3 regions of the Streptomyces sp. NPDC000880 genome follow, and region 1 is predicted to be linked to each of the others. Evidence: riboswitches for the same ligand, from Rfam matches in the RefSeq annotation. Region 1 holds a riboswitch; each other region holds the start of a gene.
What was found. A riboswitch is a leader RNA that binds a small molecule or an ion and turns the genes downstream of it on or off. The one in region 1 is predicted to bind cyclic di-AMP.
Positions count from the first base shown of each region.

Region 2: linked by a shared signal. The riboswitch ahead of ACWDO5_RS29090 (M23 family metallopeptidase) and the one ahead of ACWDO5_RS08360 (transglycosylase family protein) in region 1 are both predicted to bind cyclic di-AMP.
Region 3: linked by a shared signal. The riboswitch ahead of ACWDO5_RS28170 (M23 family metallopeptidase) and the one ahead of ACWDO5_RS08360 (transglycosylase family protein) in region 1 are both predicted to bind cyclic di-AMP.

Region 1 covers NZ_JBSFMS010000017.1:12,662-18,118, reverse strand. Annotated here, with positions in the region: gene eno (phosphopyruvate hydratase) at 1-1,130, opposite strand, end outside; gene ACWDO5_RS08360 (transglycosylase family protein) at 1,383-2,063, opposite strand; cyclic di-AMP (ydaO/yuaA leader) riboswitch at 2,067-2,272, opposite strand; gene ACWDO5_RS08355 (transglycosylase family protein) at 2,560-3,447, opposite strand; gene ACWDO5_RS08350 (cytochrome P450 family protein) at 3,560-4,795, opposite strand; gene ACWDO5_RS08345 (MazG family protein) at 4,792-5,457, opposite strand, start outside.
Region 2 covers NZ_JBSFMS010000123.1:15,336-20,792, forward strand. Annotated here, with positions in the region: gene trmB (tRNA (guanosine(46)-N7)-methyltransferase TrmB) at 1-251, shown strand, start outside; gene ACWDO5_RS29080 (PrsW family intramembrane metalloprotease) at 312-1,655, shown strand; gene ACWDO5_RS29085 (aldo/keto reductase) at 1,746-2,702, opposite strand; gene ACWDO5_RS29090 (M23 family metallopeptidase) at 2,812-3,876, opposite strand; cyclic di-AMP (ydaO/yuaA leader) riboswitch at 3,887-4,041, opposite strand; gene ACWDO5_RS29095 (PP2C family protein-serine/threonine phosphatase) at 4,306-5,457, opposite strand, start outside.
Region 3 covers NZ_JBSFMS010000114.1:16,092-21,548, reverse strand. Annotated here, with positions in the region: gene ACWDO5_RS28175 (alpha-galactosidase) at 1-1,858, shown strand, start outside; cyclic di-AMP (ydaO/yuaA leader) riboswitch at 2,757-2,911, shown strand; gene ACWDO5_RS28170 (M23 family metallopeptidase) at 2,914-3,858, shown strand; partial or broken gene ACWDO5_RS28165 (SGNH/GDSL hydrolase family protein) at 4,052-4,842, shown strand; gene ACWDO5_RS28160 (SDR family NAD(P)-dependent oxidoreductase) at 4,842-5,129, shown strand; gene ACWDO5_RS28155 (SDR family NAD(P)-dependent oxidoreductase) at 5,117-5,457, shown strand, end outside.

The DNA.
Region 1 (5,457 bases):
GCCAGGTCGGCGATGGTGACGTCCTCGGTCTCGCCGGAGCGGTGCGACATCATGCACTTGAACCCGTTGCGCTGGGCGAGCTCGACGGCGTCCAGGGTCTCGGTCAGCGAACCGATCTGGTTGACCTTGACGAGCAGGGCGTTCGCGGCGCCGTCCTCGATGCCGCGGGCGAGGCGCTCCGGGTTGGTGACGAAGAGGTCGTCGCCGACGATCTGGACCTTGGTGCCCAGCTTGTCGGTGAGGACCTTCCAGCCGGCCCAGTCGTCCTCGAACAGCGGGTCCTCGATGGAGACCAGCGGGTACGCGGCGACGAGCTCCTCGTAGTACTCGGTCATCTCGGCGGCCGAGCGGGACTTGCCCTCGAACTCGTAGGCGCCGTCCTTGTAGAACTCGGACGCGGCGACGTCGAGCGCGAGCGCGATGTCCTTGCCGGGGGCGTAGCCGGCTTCCTTGATGGCCTCGAGGATCAGGTCCAGCGCGGCGCGGTTGGAGTCGAGGTTCGGCGCGAAGCCGCCCTCGTCGCCCAGGCCGGTGGACAGACCCTTCTGCTTCAGGACCTTCTTGAGGGTGTGGTAGACCTCGGTGCCCCAGCGCAGGGCCTCGGAGAAGGACTCCGCGCCGATCGGAGCGATCATGAACTCCTGAATGTCCACGTTCGAGTCGGCGTGCGAGCCGCCGTTCAGGATGTTCATCATCGGAACGGGCAGCAGGTGCGCGTTCGGGCCGCCCAGGTAGCGGAAGAGCGGCAGGTCGGAGGCCTCGGAGGCGGCGTGCGCCACGGCGAGGGAGACGCCGAGGATGGCGTTGGCGCCGAGCGAGGACTTGTCCGGGGTGGCGTCCAGGTCGAACATCGCCTGGTCGATCAGGCGCTGCTCGGTGGCGTCGTACCCGACGAGCTCCGGGCCGATCTGCTCGATGACGGCGAGGACGGCCTTCTCGACGCCCTTGCCCTGGTAGCGGTTCTGGTCACCGTCGCGGAGCTCAAGAGCCTCGAACGCACCGGTGGAGGCGCCGGACGGAACAGCAGCACGACCCGTGCTGCCGTCGTCGAGGCCAACCTCGACCTCGACCGTGGGGTTGCCTCGGGAGTCCAGGATTTCCCGGGCTACGACGACGTCGATGGACGGCACGAGCATCTCCTTCTGGGATGTGACGCTAAATGTGACGCAAGCGGTGGGACACAAGCAGTGCAGGGTCGCCTCGGCCTTGCGGCAAGAGCCTAACCGGCTCCGGGGCATCGGCCGGCCGATGCCCGCCCGCTGGGACGGAAAAGGGCATGAACAGGCAGTGACAAGGCAGCACCCCCGCCCGGCGCGTACGGGGGAAAGCGCGCAGGACCGGGGTGCTCCGGTGCCCGGGGGGTCAGCTCGGGCGGAGCCGGGTCAGCTCAGGTGGAGCTGCTGGCCCGGGTAGATGACGTCCGCGTCGTCGATGATGTCCTTGTTCAGGTCGAACAGCTTCTGCCAGCCGCCCTTGACCTTCTCGGTCTCGGCGATCTTGCCGAGGGTGTCGCCGGCCTTGACCTTGTACTCGCCGTCGCCCTTCTTGAAGCCCTTGGCCTTGGCGGCGGGCTTCGCAGGGGCGGCGGGGCGCTCGGAGCGGGTGGTGGGAACCTCGGCGCGCTCCTGCTTCGGCTGCGCCGGCTGCGTGGTGCCGGAGTCGGCGGAGCCGCCGTCGTACGCGGCGCCCGACAGGCTGACGCCGCAGTTCGGCCACGCGCCCTTGCCCTGGCCGGCCAGGACCTTCTCGGCGACCGCTATCTGCTGGGACTTGGAGGCCTGGTCGGCGCTCGCGGCGTACTGCGTGCCGCCGTACGCGGCCCAGGTGGAGGACGAGAACTGCAGGCCGCCGTAGTAGCCGTTGCCGGTGTTGATGGACCAGTTGCCGCCGGACTCGCACTGGGCGACCTGGTCCCACTCGGAGGCGGTCGCGGCGGACGCCGAGGTGGCGCCGATGAGCGGGGCGGCGACGGCCGCACCGGTGACGCCGGCGATCGCGGCGAAACGAGTAGTCCGATTGAAAACGGACGGGCGACGGTGCTTGCCCTTGCTGGAGAACAGCATGGAACGTCTCCTCACCGACGCCTACGAGGTGAGCTGTCGGGTTCGGGCCGATGGGGAATCCCCAGTTCCGCCAGGAACCAGAAGACGAGTTGCCCGGCCGCGCGTCCTGCGCGCGGCTTCACCCCAAGCCGGTGGGAGCCGTCGATCTCAACGGCCGGGGCCGGCGCTTACCTTGGGTCCCCCGCTCCTGCCTTCGGCGCTCTGCGCGATGACTACTCCCCTGACCGTCGGCAGGATTCGGCGTGATGGTCAGTGGTGCCCGCGGTGGCGAGCGGTTCAGACCGTAGACACAGCTCTCCCCGATGTTCAAAGGTGAGAAACGGGGAGAAATCGCCCATCTCGCCACTCCGATAACTCTCGTTTCCGCAGGTGGCGGGCGGAATGAGTGGTTCCGCCGGGCATGTCACGGCAGTTGGGACAAAGAGACCCTTGTCTCACTTGCACAGATTCGGACATAACCCTGCGAACTTGCCCGCGAACCGCCCGCGGATTACCCCTACTTCAGGCCTAGATCGAGGCTCTGGCCGGGAAGGATGAGATCAGGGTCGGCACCGACGGTCTGCTGGTTCGCCTCGTAGAGCCCGGCCCAGCCGCCGGAGAGCTTCTGCTCGTCGGCGATGGCCCACAGGCTGTCGCCCGGCCGGACGGTGTACTCGCCGGGCGCGGCGTCCGCTTCGACCGCCCCATCCGGGTTGCCCGCATTGTCGCGTGCCGAACCGTCACCTCGCGAGGCATGGCGGCCCACTTCACGCACATTGTCTGTATTGCCCGGCTCGGTGTTCTCCGGAGCGGGCTCGCCACGGTGCTTGCCGCTGCCGCTGTCGGCGCCCAGCGTCGCGTCCGCGGTCGCCGACGCGGCGGGCTCGGCCGACCCGGCCGGGTCCGCGGACGGCTCGGCAGACGGCGCCGCGGTGGGCTCGGTCGAGGGCGTCACGGGTATGAGCGGCTCGGCGGGGGCACTCTGCTCGGGCAACGGCAGGATGCCCGGGTTGACGCCGGTCGCGGCGCCGTCGTTCGTCAGCCCGGCGAGTGGCGCACAGCTGGGCCACGCCGCGGGGCCCTGCGCGTCGAGGACCTTCTCGGCAACCGCTATCTGCTGCGAGCGGCTGGCGAGGTCGGCGCGGGGCGCGTACGCCGTACCGCCGAAGTCCTGCCAGACCTCCTGCGAGAACTGCAGCCCGCCGTAGTACCCGTTGCCGAGGTCGGCGCTCCACATGCCGCCGCTCTCGCACTCCGCCACTCGGTCCCACATGGAGGCGTCAGCGGCGGAGGCCGAACCGGCGCCGAGAAGGGGGATGGCGATGGCCGATCCCGTCACCCCTGCCGCGACAACGATGGCCGGCGCCTGGCGAGGTCGGCGGTGTCGCCCGTTCGCGGAACCCATGCGGTTGCCTTTCACGTGACTGCTGGGACGACGGTGAACGTAGCGGCATTCGAACGCGAGTCACAAGTCGATGCAGCAGAGATCACGTGAAAGTCACAGACTTGACAATGCGTCAGGTCTGTCGAGCGTTGAACTCAACCGGCAGAGTGCGCAATCCGCGCATAATGAGACCCCCACGCCACCGCAAATCGGCTGGATCGCCCGCAAGCCGCAAGTCCGGCATTCTCCTGAGCAGCGTGGCGAGCGCGGTCTGCCCCTCAAGACGCGCCAGCGGCGCGCCGAGGCAGTAGTGGATGCCGTGCCCGTACCCGAGATGCTGGTTGTCGCGCCGGGACAGATCGAGGGTGTCCGGGTCGGCGAACCGCTCCGGGTCCCGGTCGGCGGCGGCGAGTATGACCAGTACGGGATCGCCCGCCGCGATCCGCTGCCCGCCGATGACGAGCGCCTCGGTGGCGAACCGCCAGGTGGCGAGCTCCACGGGCCCGTCGTAGCGCAGGAGTTCCTCGACACCGGCGGCCAGCAGTTCGGTCTCACCGGCCGCGAGGGAGGCCTGGAGCCGCCGGCGCTGGTCCGGGTTGCGCAGCAGCGCGTACACGCCGTTGCCGATCAGATTCACCGTCGTCTCGAACCCCGCGAAGAGAAGGATGAAGGCCATGGCGGCGGCTTCGTTCTCGGTGAGGTGCTCGCCGTGGTCGGATGCCCTGATGAGCCCGGAGATGAGGTCGTCGCCCGGGTCTTGTCTTTTGCGGTGGATGAGTTCCGCGAGATAGCCGCGCATCTTCTTCACGGAGCGGGCGACTCCGCCGCGCGGACCGCCGCCGTGCCGGATCATCATGCCCGCCCAGTCGCGGAAGTCGTCCTGGTCCTCGCGCGGGACGCCGAGCAAGTCGCAGATCGCGTAGATGGGGAGCGGGAACGCGAACTCGTGAATCAGGTCCGCCTCCCCCTTGCCTGCGAAGCCATCAATGAGCCGGTCCGTCAACTCCTGTACGCGCGGGGCGAATTCGGCGACACGGCGCGGCGTGAACGCCTTCGACACCAGCCGCCGCAGCCGGGTGTGGTCCGGCGGGTCGATGTTCAGCAGATGGGTCATCAGCTCGGCCTTGCGCTCGCCGGGGATCCCCGTCCTCCCCTTGGCGTGCGCGGGCTCGTCGTGATGCGCGGGATTCTTGCTGAGCCGCTGGTCGGCGAGGGCCTGCTTGGCATCGGCGTACCGCGTCACCAGCCATGCCTCGACCCCGCTGGGAAGGGTGGTCCGGTGGACCGGCGAGTTTTCCCGGAGCCAGGCGTACGCGGGGTAGGGGTCGGTGGCGAACGCCCAGGTGAACAGCTCGGGCTGAGCGCTCACTCCTGCCCCTCGGCGGCGCGGATCGCGTCCCGGTAGGTGCGGGCCGCGGCGCGCAGGGCGGCCTCCGGGTCGATGCCGGAAGCCTCGGCCCGGACGGCGAGGGCGAGCAGTTCGTAACCGGTGCCCGGGCCGGCGGGGAGCGGGACGTCGAGGCCCGCCGTACGGACCCGGCCCGCGAGCTTCGCGGCGAGGGCGAGCCCGGGCTGGCCCAGCGGGACGCCGTCCGTCACGGAGTCGCGCTGCTTCTCGATCGCCTTCGTGCGCAGCCAGTGCTCCTTCACGTCCTCCGGCGTCTCGGCGCGCTCGTCGCCGAAGACGTGCGGGTGGCGGTGGATCAGCTTCTCGACGATCGTCCCTGCGACGTCGTCGATGGAGAACGGCTCGGCTCCGTCCTCATCGCGGCCTTCCTGCGCGATGCGCGCGTGGAAGACGACCTGCAGGAGTACGTCCCCGAGCTCCTCTCGCAGCTCGTCGCGGTCGCCGTCCTCGATCGCCTCGACGAGTTCGTACGCCTCCTCGATGCCGTATTTGGCGAGGTCCGTGTGGGTCTGGGTCGACGACCAGGGGCACTCGGCGCGGATCCGGTCCATGACCTGGACGAGGTCGAGGAGACGGGCGCCGGGCAGGTCGTACGAGCCGGGGAGCAGCTCCAGGTCCGGCAT
Region 2 (5,457 bases), on a different contig from region 1:
AGTTCCTCTCCCTCGCCGCCACCTGCATGAAGCCCGGCGCGATCCTGCACTGCGCGACCGACTGGGAGCCGTACGCCGAGCAGATGCTCGAGGTGATCTCCGCGTACCCGGACTTCGAGAACACCCAGGAGGACGGCGGCTACGCCCCGCGCCCCGCCTTCCGCCCGCTCACCCGGTTCGAAGGACAGGGCCTGGACAAGGGCCACAAGGTGCACGACCTGCTGTTCCGCCGCGCGTTGGGACCCGCGTAACCCTGAGTAGCACCCCGGACACCATCGCCAGTTGTCAGTGTCCCTCGTTAGGGTCAATGGGTGTCCGAGTCGCCCCCGCAGGACCCCGCACCGCATCCGGCGGTCCCGGCGTTCGAGGAGCAGCACCTCGCCGAGCTGCTCACCGCCGTACCGGAGCGTGCCCGCTGGCGCTACAAACCGCGCCGCGCCTCCCGGCTCTGGCACAGCAGAGCGGTACGGGCGGGGGCGCTGATCACCCTCCTCGCCCTCTCCGGCCTCGTCATCCTCGCGCTCGTACGCGAACAGACCGGCACCCACGGCTTCCTGGTCGGTCTCGGCCTCGCGACCCTTCCCGTCCCGCTCCTCACCGCGGCCTTCCGCTGGCTGGACCGGGTCGAGCCGGGCCCCTGGCGGAATCTGCTGTTCGCGTTCGCCTGGGGCGCGTTCGCCGCCGCCCTCGTCGCGATCATCGCGAACTCCTTCGCGACCCGCTGGATAGCCACCGCCACCGCCGACCCGGCGAGCGCGGACACGCTCGGCGCGACGGTGATAGCCCCGATCGTCGAGGAGAGCGCGAAGGCCACGGCGATCCTGCTGATCTTCATCTTCCGCAGACGGGACTTCACCGGGATCGTCGACGGCGTGGTCGTGGCCGGCTTCACCGCGACCGGCTTCGCCTTCACCGAGAACATCCTCTACCTGGGCACCGCCTTCGGCGAGGACCAGGAGATAGGCACATCGGGGTTCGCCTCGGTGACCGCGGCGACCTTCTTCGTACGCGTCGTCATGGCGCCGTTCGCGCACCCGCTCTTCACCGTGCTGACCGGCATCGGCTTCGGGATCGCCGCGCGCGCCGCCCAGCGCCAGCGCATCCGCCGGATCGTGCTGCCGCTGCTCGGCCTCGCCCTCGCCATGGGCATGCACGCCCTGTGGAACGGCTCGTCGTCGCTCTTCGGCCCGTGGGGCTTCTACGCCGTGTACGGAGCGTTCATGGTCCCCGCCTTCGGGCTGCTGACCTGGCTGACGATCTGGACCCGTCAGCGCGAACTGCGCACGATATCCGCCGAGCTGCCCGCGTACGCCGCGGCCGGCTGGCTGACCGCCGCCGAGCCGCCGGCGCTCTCCTCGATGCGGGCGCGCACGATGGCCCGCGAGGTCGCCCGCCGCGCGCACGGACCGGCCGCCGCGCACGCCGTGTCGGAGTACCAGCGGTTCGCGACGTCCCTGGCCTTTCTGCGCCACCGGGCCCACCGCGACGCGGCGGGCCCGGACTTCGCGGAGCGCGAGCAGGAGCTGCTGCACCACCTGTGGCAGCGCAAGGACGTCGCCGGTCCCGCGCTGACGTACGCGGCACGGGCGACGGGCCGGGTACGGACACCGCCGCCGCACCGCGACTACGGCGGCTACAACCCGTACCGCGGCTAGGCCCTGTCCGCCCGGACAGGGCCTAGCCTTCACCGGGCCTCCGACGGACCCGATGTCCTCAATGGCCCCCAGACCTCGTCCGGGGGAACCTCACGCGCTCGAAGTGGCCGACGCCGCGGTCAGCTCGGCCAGCTCGTCGGCCGTCAGCTCCAGCTCGGCGACCGCGGTCAGCGCGGGCAGCTGCTCGACCGTGCGGGCCGAGGCGATCGGCGCGACGACGGTCGGCTGCGCGGCCAGCCAGGCGAGCGCGACGGTCGCGACCTGCGCGCCACGTGCCTTGGCGACCTTGTCGAGCGCAGCGAGGACCGTCAGGCCCGGCCCGTTCTCCAGGTGCTCGCCGGCGCCCGCGGCCCGTGCGCTGTCCACCGTCACACCCGGCCGGTACTTACCAGTGAGGAAACCGGACGCGAGCGCGGAGTAAGGGACGGCAGCGAGCCCGGCACGGGCGACGGTGTCTTGTAGATCGCCCTCGTACGTATCGCGGGAGATGAGGTTGTACTCCGGCTGCAGGGCGACATAACGGGCAAGCCCCTCGCGCTCCGAGAAGTCCAAAGACGCCTGGAGCCGCTCTGCGCTGATGTTGGACGCGGCGATGGCACGGACCTTGCCGTCCTGCACCAGCTGGTCGAGGGCGGTGATGATCTCCTCGACGGGGACGCTCAGGTCGTCGTAGTGCGTGTAGTACAGGTCGATGTAGTCGGTACGCAGCCGCTTCAGGGATTCCTCAGCCGCGGCCTTGACAATGTTGGCGGACAGTCCCTGGTACTGGGGGTGCGCGCCGACCTTGCTCGCGACGACGACGTCGGAGCGGTTGCCGCGCGCGGCGAGCCAGTTGCCGATGACGGTCTCGGACTCGCCGCCCTCGTTGCCCGGTGCCCAGTAGGCGTACATGTCGGCAGTGTCGACGAAGTTGCCGCCGGCGGCGGTGTACGCGTCGAGCACGGCGAAGGACTGCGCCTGGTCGGCGGTCCAGCCGAAGACATTGCCCCCGAGGGCGAGCGGGGAAACAGCGATGTCGGACGAGCCGAGAGTTCGGAGAGTAGTCATGGTTTGATCAACGGCCGTGGTGGTACGCGCTATTCCGTTCTACGCGCTGTACCGGCAGCCCTGGCCTCGGGGGGTGTGCGCCAGGGCTGCCGGGGACTGTGGCGCACGATCAGATGCTGAGGCCCTTGCCGCGCAGCCACGCCATGGGGTCGAGCCCCGACCCACCCGGCGTGTGGACCTCCAGGTGCAGGTGCGGGCCCGTCACGTTGCCCGTCGCGCCGACGCGGCCGATCGTCTCGCCCGTCGTCACCTGCTGGCCCGCGCTCGCGGTCATCGAGGACAGATGGCAGTACCAGACCTCGGTACCGTCGGCGAGCTCGAGGACGATGCGGTAGCCGTAAGAGCCGGACCAGCCCGCCGACTTGACGGTGCCGCCGTGGACCGCCTTGGCCGGCGTGCCCGTCGGGGCGGCGAAGTCCAGGCCGGTGTGGTGGCCCGAGGACCACATGGAGCCGGACTCGCCGTACGTGGAGGTGATCGTGTACGAGGACGTGGGCAGGGCGAAGCTCTTCGCGAGCTTGGCCAGCCGTGCCGCCTCCGCCTTCGCCGCCGCCGCCTCCTCGGCCTTGCGCTTCTCGGCCTCGGCCTTGGCCTCCGCCGCGGTCTGCTGCTTCGCGGCCTCCGCCGCCGCCTTCTCGGCCGCGAGCTTCTCCGCGGCCGCCTTCGCCTCGGCGTCCGCCTCCGACTGCTGCTGCTCGGCCTGCTGGAGAATGCGGGCGCGCAGCGCCTCACCGGCGCCGGACGCGCTGTCCGTTCCGGCCCCGGTGCCGGGGTCCGCGGCGAGGGTCATCGCCGTGAGCGGGGCCGCGTTCACGTTCCCCGCGTCGGCGTCCGACGCGCCGTCGGACATCAGGGAGCCCACGCCCGGCAGGGACTGGGCATCAGGCAGGTTGTCCGCGATCGAATCGGGGAGGGATATGGAGACCGGCGGCTTGTCCTGCGCGGTGGCCATGCCGCCCGCGCCCACCGCGGCGATCACGCCGACGCCGAGCACCGTGGAGCTACGGGCGAGCCCGCCTCGCTGCTTCATGACACGGTGCCGGCCGCGCACCGGATGGACGGAATCCTCGGTGGGGTTCCATTCCTCCCATGCCCGCTCCGCCGGTTCGTCGCCGAAAAACTCAGTTTCCAGGGTTCCGAAGGGTGCTTCGGGGGCAGGCTTGTTGGACGCCACGGAGGCGTGCTCCTTCCTTCCTTCTCGCCTACCGGGTTAGCTGACGGGTTCGGAGCAGGAAGGTCTCCTACGGGCGCCTCGACCGCGGAAAGAGCGGCAAAGGTGCCCGATTCACCCCAATTGGTGGTTCCCCGGTTCCCTTGCGGGATTCGGCGCGTGCGCACGGTGCCGTCTCTTGCGACGACTGGGACGACCGCGCTGCGTTATCGAACGTTAATAGACTCCAGGGTCGTATTCCAAGCTGTTCCGACTGATCGTTAACGACTTCGGCGGGGACTTACCAGGACACAAGCGGCCGGAGTCGGGCGACTTGATCGGCACTCAGATCGGGGCCCCCACCTGACAGTGCATCAAATGTTATGCGGAGGGGTGCGCTTCGACTACGCACAGTGTCGGCCCTGCGTCGGCCCCGTGGCCGCGCGATGGCCATCACCTGCTCCGACGGTCAGAGCCTCCCAGAGCTCTGACCACCGGCACGATCCTGCGGCGGTCCGGCTGTCCCTCGGTGGGACGGCTGACCGCCAGCAGCGCCATGTCGTCCGTGGCTGCGCCGCCCGTATGCCGTCGTACGTCGTCGACGAGCGCGTCCAGCAGCTCCTCGGGCCCGGGAAAGAGCCGGCCCGCGAGCCGCTCGCCGAGGTCGTAGAAGACGCCGCCCGCGTCGCGCGCCTCGGACAGGCCGTCCGTATAGAGGAGCAGCGTGGCCCCGGGGGGGAGCGGATGCGCCTCCGACCGGTCCGGCCACGCGCCCAGTTCGCCCATTCCCAGGGGCAACGCGGGCCAGGTCGGCTCCAGGATGTCCAGGTCCCCGTCGGCGTACAGCACCAGCGGCTCCGGATGGCCCCGGTTCACCACCCGCACCACGGCGTCGCCGCGCGGGATCTCGGCGAGCACGGCGGTGGTGAACCCCTCGACGGCGTCCAGTTCGTCCCGCCGCGTGCCCTCGCGGGTCAGCGCCCGCTCAAGACGCGAGGCGACCCCTTCGAGCGAACTCTCCTGCTCGGCCGCCTCCCGGAAGGCCCCGAGGACCACGGCCACCGCTTCGACCGCCCCCAGCCCCTTGCCCCGTACGTCCCCAACCACCAGCCTGACCCCGAAGGGCGTGTCCTGTACGGCGAAGAGGTCGCCGCCGATAAAGGCGTCCGCCTGCGCCGCCTCGTACCGCGCGGCGATGCGCAGCCCGCCGATCCGCGCGGCGGGGGCGGGCAGCACGGCGCGCTGGGCGGCCTCGGCGATCACCCGGGCGGAGGCGAGGCGCTCACGGCCGATCCGTACGAGGCGGTTGATGAGCAGCGCGAGCCCGGCGACGGTGAGCACGGTGAACAGCTCGGTGAACGACGTGACCTCGGACACGGTCTCGTTGTAGTAGCGCAGACCGAGCACCGCCAGGCTCGCCGCGATGCCGGTCAGCAGAGTGGGGATCCAGGAAAAGAAGGGCGCGGCGATCAGCGGGGCGGCCGCGAAGAACGGCACGGCCGTGAATCTGGGCGGGGTGAAATAGTCGAAGACAAGACCGCCGATGATCATCAGCGTGGGCAGCACACGGACGAAACGAGGAGCGCTGTAGACGCCGTCCTGCTG
Region 3 (5,457 bases), on a different contig from region 1:
CCCGGCGCTCTTGGTCCGTACGCCACAAGTGCGCGGCACGGAGTGGACCTTCGCCTCTCACGCGGTGGACGGCGACGAACTGCGGCTCCGCTTCACCGACGCCCTGCACGGCCTCGGCCTCACCCTGCACCACCGGATGCGCGACGACGCGGACATCATCGAGCGCTGGGTCACCGTCGCCCACGAAGGGGACGGTCCCGACCTGGAGCTGCTGCGGGCCGACGCCGCCGCCTGGACGCTGCCCCAGCGCGACCGCTGGCGGCTCAGTCAGCTGCACGGCCGCTGGGCGGCCGAGTCGCTGCTTGTACGGTCGGAGCTGACGTACGGCGAGAAGGTGATCGGCAGCCGTCGCGGCCACACCGGACATCAGCATCTGCCGTGGGTCGCGCTGGACGCGGAGGGGGCCACGGAGGAGCACGGCGAGGTGTACGCCTGCGCGCTCGGCTGGTCCGGGTCCTGGCGGATCTCCGTACAGCAGCTGCCCGACGGACTCGTGCAGATCACCGGCGGCGCGGGCTACGACGAATCGGGACTGCTGCGGCTCGCGCCCGGCCAGTCGTACACCTCGCCCGTCTTCGCCGGGCTGTGGACCGACGGCGGATTCGGCGCTGCCAGCCGGGCCTGGCACGCCTGGCAGCTGGCGCATGTGATCCCCGACGCGGCGACCGAGCGGCCCGTCCTCTACAACTCCTGGGAAGCCACCGGTTTCGACATCTCCGAGGAGCAGCAGCGGGCGCTCGCCCAGCGGGCCGCGGCCATGGGCGTCGAACTGTTCGTGGTGGACGACGCCTGGTTCGGGCAGCGCACCAGCGACCGCGCCGGGCTCGGCGACTGGACGCCCAACGCCGAGCGCTTCCCGCAGGGGCTGGGGCCGCTTGCCGACGAAGTGCACGAGCTGGGGATGCAGTTCGGCATCTGGGTCGAGCCGGAGATGGTCAATGCCGACAGCGACCTCTACCGCGCGCACCCCGACTGGGTGCAGTACCACCCGGGCCGCGCCAGGACCGAATTCCGCAACCAGCTCGTGCTGAACCTCGCGCGCGAGGACGTACAGGCCTATCTCTGGGAGCAGCTGGACACGCTCCTCAGCAGCGCGCCCATCGACTACGTGAAATGGGACTTCAACCGCTGCTTCACGGACGCGGGCTGGCCCGGCGAGAAGTACCCGCAGAAGCTCTGGGTCGAGCATGTGCACGCGCTGTATGCACTCTTCGACCGGCTGCGCGCGGCGCATCCGTCCGTCGCCTTCGAGTCCTGCTCGGGCGGCGGCGGCCGGATCGACCTCGGAATCCTCTCCCGTACCGACCAGGTGTGGACCTCCGACAACACCGATCCGCTGGACCGGCTCGCCATCCAGCAGGGCTTCACCCAGTTGCACCCGGCACGGGTCATGGCGGCCTGGGTCACCGACAGCCCCAATGTCCAGCTCAACGGCCGCGTCAGCACGCTCCGTTTCCGCTTCGTCAGCGCGATGGCCGGTGTTCTCGGCGTCGGCGGCGACCTCACCGAGTGGACCGATGAGGAGCTCGCCGAGGCACGCGGCTGGGTGGACCTCTACAAGAAGATCAGGCCGCTGGTGCAGCACGGCGAGCTGCACCGGCTGCGGGCGCCCGAGGGCGGGCTCAGCGCCGTGCAGTACATACGCGGCGACGAGAGCGTTGTCCTCGCCTGGCTGCAGGCGCAGCACTACGGCGAGCAGCCGCCCAGGCTCAGGCTGCGCGGCTTCGACCCGGCAGCCTCCTACGAGTGCCTGGACACCGGCGCCGTACACCGGGGGGCCGTACTCCTGCACCACGGACTGGACACCGGACTCAAGGGCGACATGGACGCCACCGTGATCCGGCTGCGTCGCCGCTGATCCGACTCCGAATCGACTCCGAATCGACCCGGCCATGAACGCGAACTTCCATGGCCGGGCGAGGGCTTCAGGAGCAACGAGCGGATACGGCGCAGACGGCTCGTCGGGGCGCGGCATACCCCCGTACCCCGCTGCAACGGATTCCGGCGACTCCTCCGGCTCAAGCCTGCCGCGAATTTCGAGTGGACGACGGGCAATTCGGAATGGGCCAAAGGAGATCAGGGGGCTCTACGAGGGGTGACATCGAGAAGGTCGACATCCATGATCGGGATGTACGCGGAGAAATCCCCGGCCGCATTCGCCTTCGGCGACACCGTATTCAGGATCTTCATCCCGCACCCATCCCGCGCGCCGCGGGGGCCTGCGCCGGCGCGATCGCGGCGGCCTTCGCCACGTCGCCCCGGATGCCTCCGCGGTCGGCTCCACCCCCTCGTTCCGGAAGAGCGGCCCGTCGCGGACGCGGCACCATTTTGTCCAGTTTTGCGGTTGAGGCCGAGAGGCAGTCGTCGAGCAAAGGCGGTGGGTCACGGTGGAATTCCTGTGGTGTTGACAGGAATTCGGGGTAAGTGGGCTCGATCGGCTGATCATCATTAAATGACACTTCTGTCCGAATTGGCCGGTTCGGCATAACGTGCCCCGTATGTAAGGGAGATGGGACCCGACCCGTGAGCAGGATCATATCCGTGACGTTCCGTGGTGGTGCGGCGGAGTCGAATTCCTTTGACGGAAGGACAGTTGGGATCCCGTTGGGATCCATTATTCACGGAGCGTAACCGGAATTCTGTGGCGATATCGCATGGATCATTGACCCGGGAAAGTGATGGCTTGTACCCGCCCGTCCGTCTCGCTTACGTTCCCGTCAATCCGGACGGACCGCCTAATCCTGCCGCCGACCGGAATTCGAAACCCACCAACGCGTGGCAGGAGCGGGGGACCCAGGTAGTACGCCATTCCGGAGTTCCGGACGGCTCGGGGTTAAGTCGCGCACCGCGCGGCCGGGCATCTCCAGCCCGAACCCGACAGCTCACCTCGTAGGCGCCGGAGAGGAATGCGCCATGCCCGCAAAGGGTAAGCACCGCCGTCCAAGGACCAGCCCGATCACGCGCGGCTTCGTCGCCGCCGGCACGGGTGGCGCCGTCATCGTGCTTCCACTGATGGGCGCCACCGGCGCCCACGCGGCGGGCAAGACCGCTCCCGCCGTGGCGGCTGCGGCAGTGACCGCCGCCGCGACCCCGGCGGCCGCCAAGCCGGCCGCCGCCCCCACCACGTACTCCGTCGTCGCCGGCGACTACCTGGCCAAGATCGCCAAGGAGCACGATGTGTCCGGCGGCTGGAAGAAGCTGTACGAGGACAACCGTGAGCAGATCGGCGACAACCCGTCGCTGATCCGCCCGGGCCTCAAGCTGACCCTCGGTGCGACGTCGAAGGCGAAGGCTCCGGAGAAGGCGCAGCCCCGCGAGGAGAGCCAGGCCGGGGCCGAGTCCAAGGCCGCACCGAAGGCCGCGTCGAAGGCCAAGGCCTCCTCCGACTCCGGCTCGGACCCCTCCGCGCAGTCCTCCGGTGACTCCGCGAGCGCCCCGCAGACCAGCGGCTCCGGCTTCACAGCCCCCGTCGACGGCGCGACCGTCACCACCCCCTACCGCATGACCGGCGCCATGTGGTCCAGCGGCTACCACACCGGCGTCGACTTCGCGGCATCCTCCGGTACCACCGTCAAGGCCGTCGGCGCGGGCACCGTCGTCTCCGCCGGCTGGGCCGGTGCGTACGGCAACGAGGTTGTGATCCAGCACAGCGACGGCAACTACTCGCAGTACGCCCACCTCTCCTCGCTCTCCGTCTCCGCCGGCCAGAGCGTGAGCGGCGGCCAGCAGCTCGGCCTCTCCGGCTCCACCGGCAACTCCAGCGGCCCGCACCTGCACTTCGAGATCCGTACCGGCCCGAGCTACGGCTCGGACATCGACCCGCTGGCCTACCTGCGCCAGTACGGCGTCTCCATCTGATCCGCGTCCGGTCCGCCTGATCCAGCCGAGGCGCAGACAGCACACCGCTCTCCCCTCGCACCGCCACCCGGCGGCGCGGGGGGAGTCGGCGTATTCCGGGTTGGACGAAACTTGGCCGGTGGCAAAGATCACCCCTCGTCAACCCCTCCTTGCGGTCGCGTAGGTCACATCCGTAAGGGAAAGATGTGGTCTCGTGGCAGACGATTCGAGAACAGGGAAAAATGGCGCATTCGGGTCGTACGCGGCGATCGGTGACAGCTTCACCGAGGGCGTGGGAGACCCGGGTCCGAACGGGATGTACGTCGATGGGCTGACCGGTTCGCGGTCCTGCTCGACGACCGGACCCCGGAGCACACCTTCAGGTACGCCAATCTCGCCGTGCGCGGCCGTCTCCTCGACCAGATCGTCGAGGAGCAGGTGCCGAGGGCGAAGGAACTCGCCCCGGATCTGGTGACGTTCTGCGCCGGCGGCAACGACATCATCCGGCCGGGCACCGACCCCGACGACGTGGCCGAGCGCTTCGAGCGCGCCGTCGCCGACCTCACGAGTGCGGTCGGCACGGTCATGGTCACCACCGGATTCGACACGCGCGGGGTGCCGGTGCTGCGCCATCTGCGCGGCAAGATCGCCACGTACACCGCGCATGTACGGTCCATCGCCGACCGCTACGACTGCCCCGTCCTCGACCTCTGGTCGCTCAAGTCCGTTCAGGACAGGCGCGCCTGGGACGCCGACCGGTTGCATCTGTCGCCCGAGGGACACACCCGGGTTGCGCTGCGCGCCGCCCAGGTACTCGGAATCGATGTGCCCGCCGACCCCGACCAGCTGTGGCCGCCCCAGCCGCGGCGCGGCCCGCTCGACGTGCGCCGTGACGACATCCACTGGGCGCGTGAGCACCTGGTGCCGTGGATCGGCCGACGGCTGCGCGGCGAGAGCTCCGGCGACCATGTCGAGGCCAAGCGCCCGAACCTGCTGCCCCTGTGATGGCGGCGGGGTGGGGTGCGAGGGACCTGCCCCGGCTGACGGGCCGTACGGCCCTGGTCACCGGTGCCAACCGCGGCATCGGCTTCGCGGTCGCCGCGGGCCTCGCCGGCGCCGGGGCGCGGGTGCTGCTCGGCACCCGCGACCACGACCGCGGCGCGGCCGCGATGCACCGGCTGCGCGCCGAGGTGCCGGGCGCGCGGGCCGGGCTGCTGCCGCTGGATCTGGCCGACCTGGACTCCGTACGCGAAGCAGTGCGGCTCACCCCCGACCCTGGCTGGATCTGCTGATCAACAATGCCGGGCTGATCGCGCCACCCCACCGCCGCACCACGGCGCAGGGCTTCGAGTCGCAGTTCGGCACCAACCACCTCGGGCACTACGCACTCACCGCGCTGCTGCTGCCCAGACTCCTCGACCAGCCGGGGAGCCGCGTCGTCACCGTCACCAGCATGGCGCAGAGCAGCGCCCGCCTCGACTTCGAAAATCTGCAGAGCGAGCGCCGCTACGGCGCGTGGCGCGCCTATGGCATGTCGAAACTCGTGTGCTTGTCTACCCGTCCGGCATCGACGTGTCCAGCTCCACCAACCGCTCACTGGCGTGTGGATCGGAAACGCCA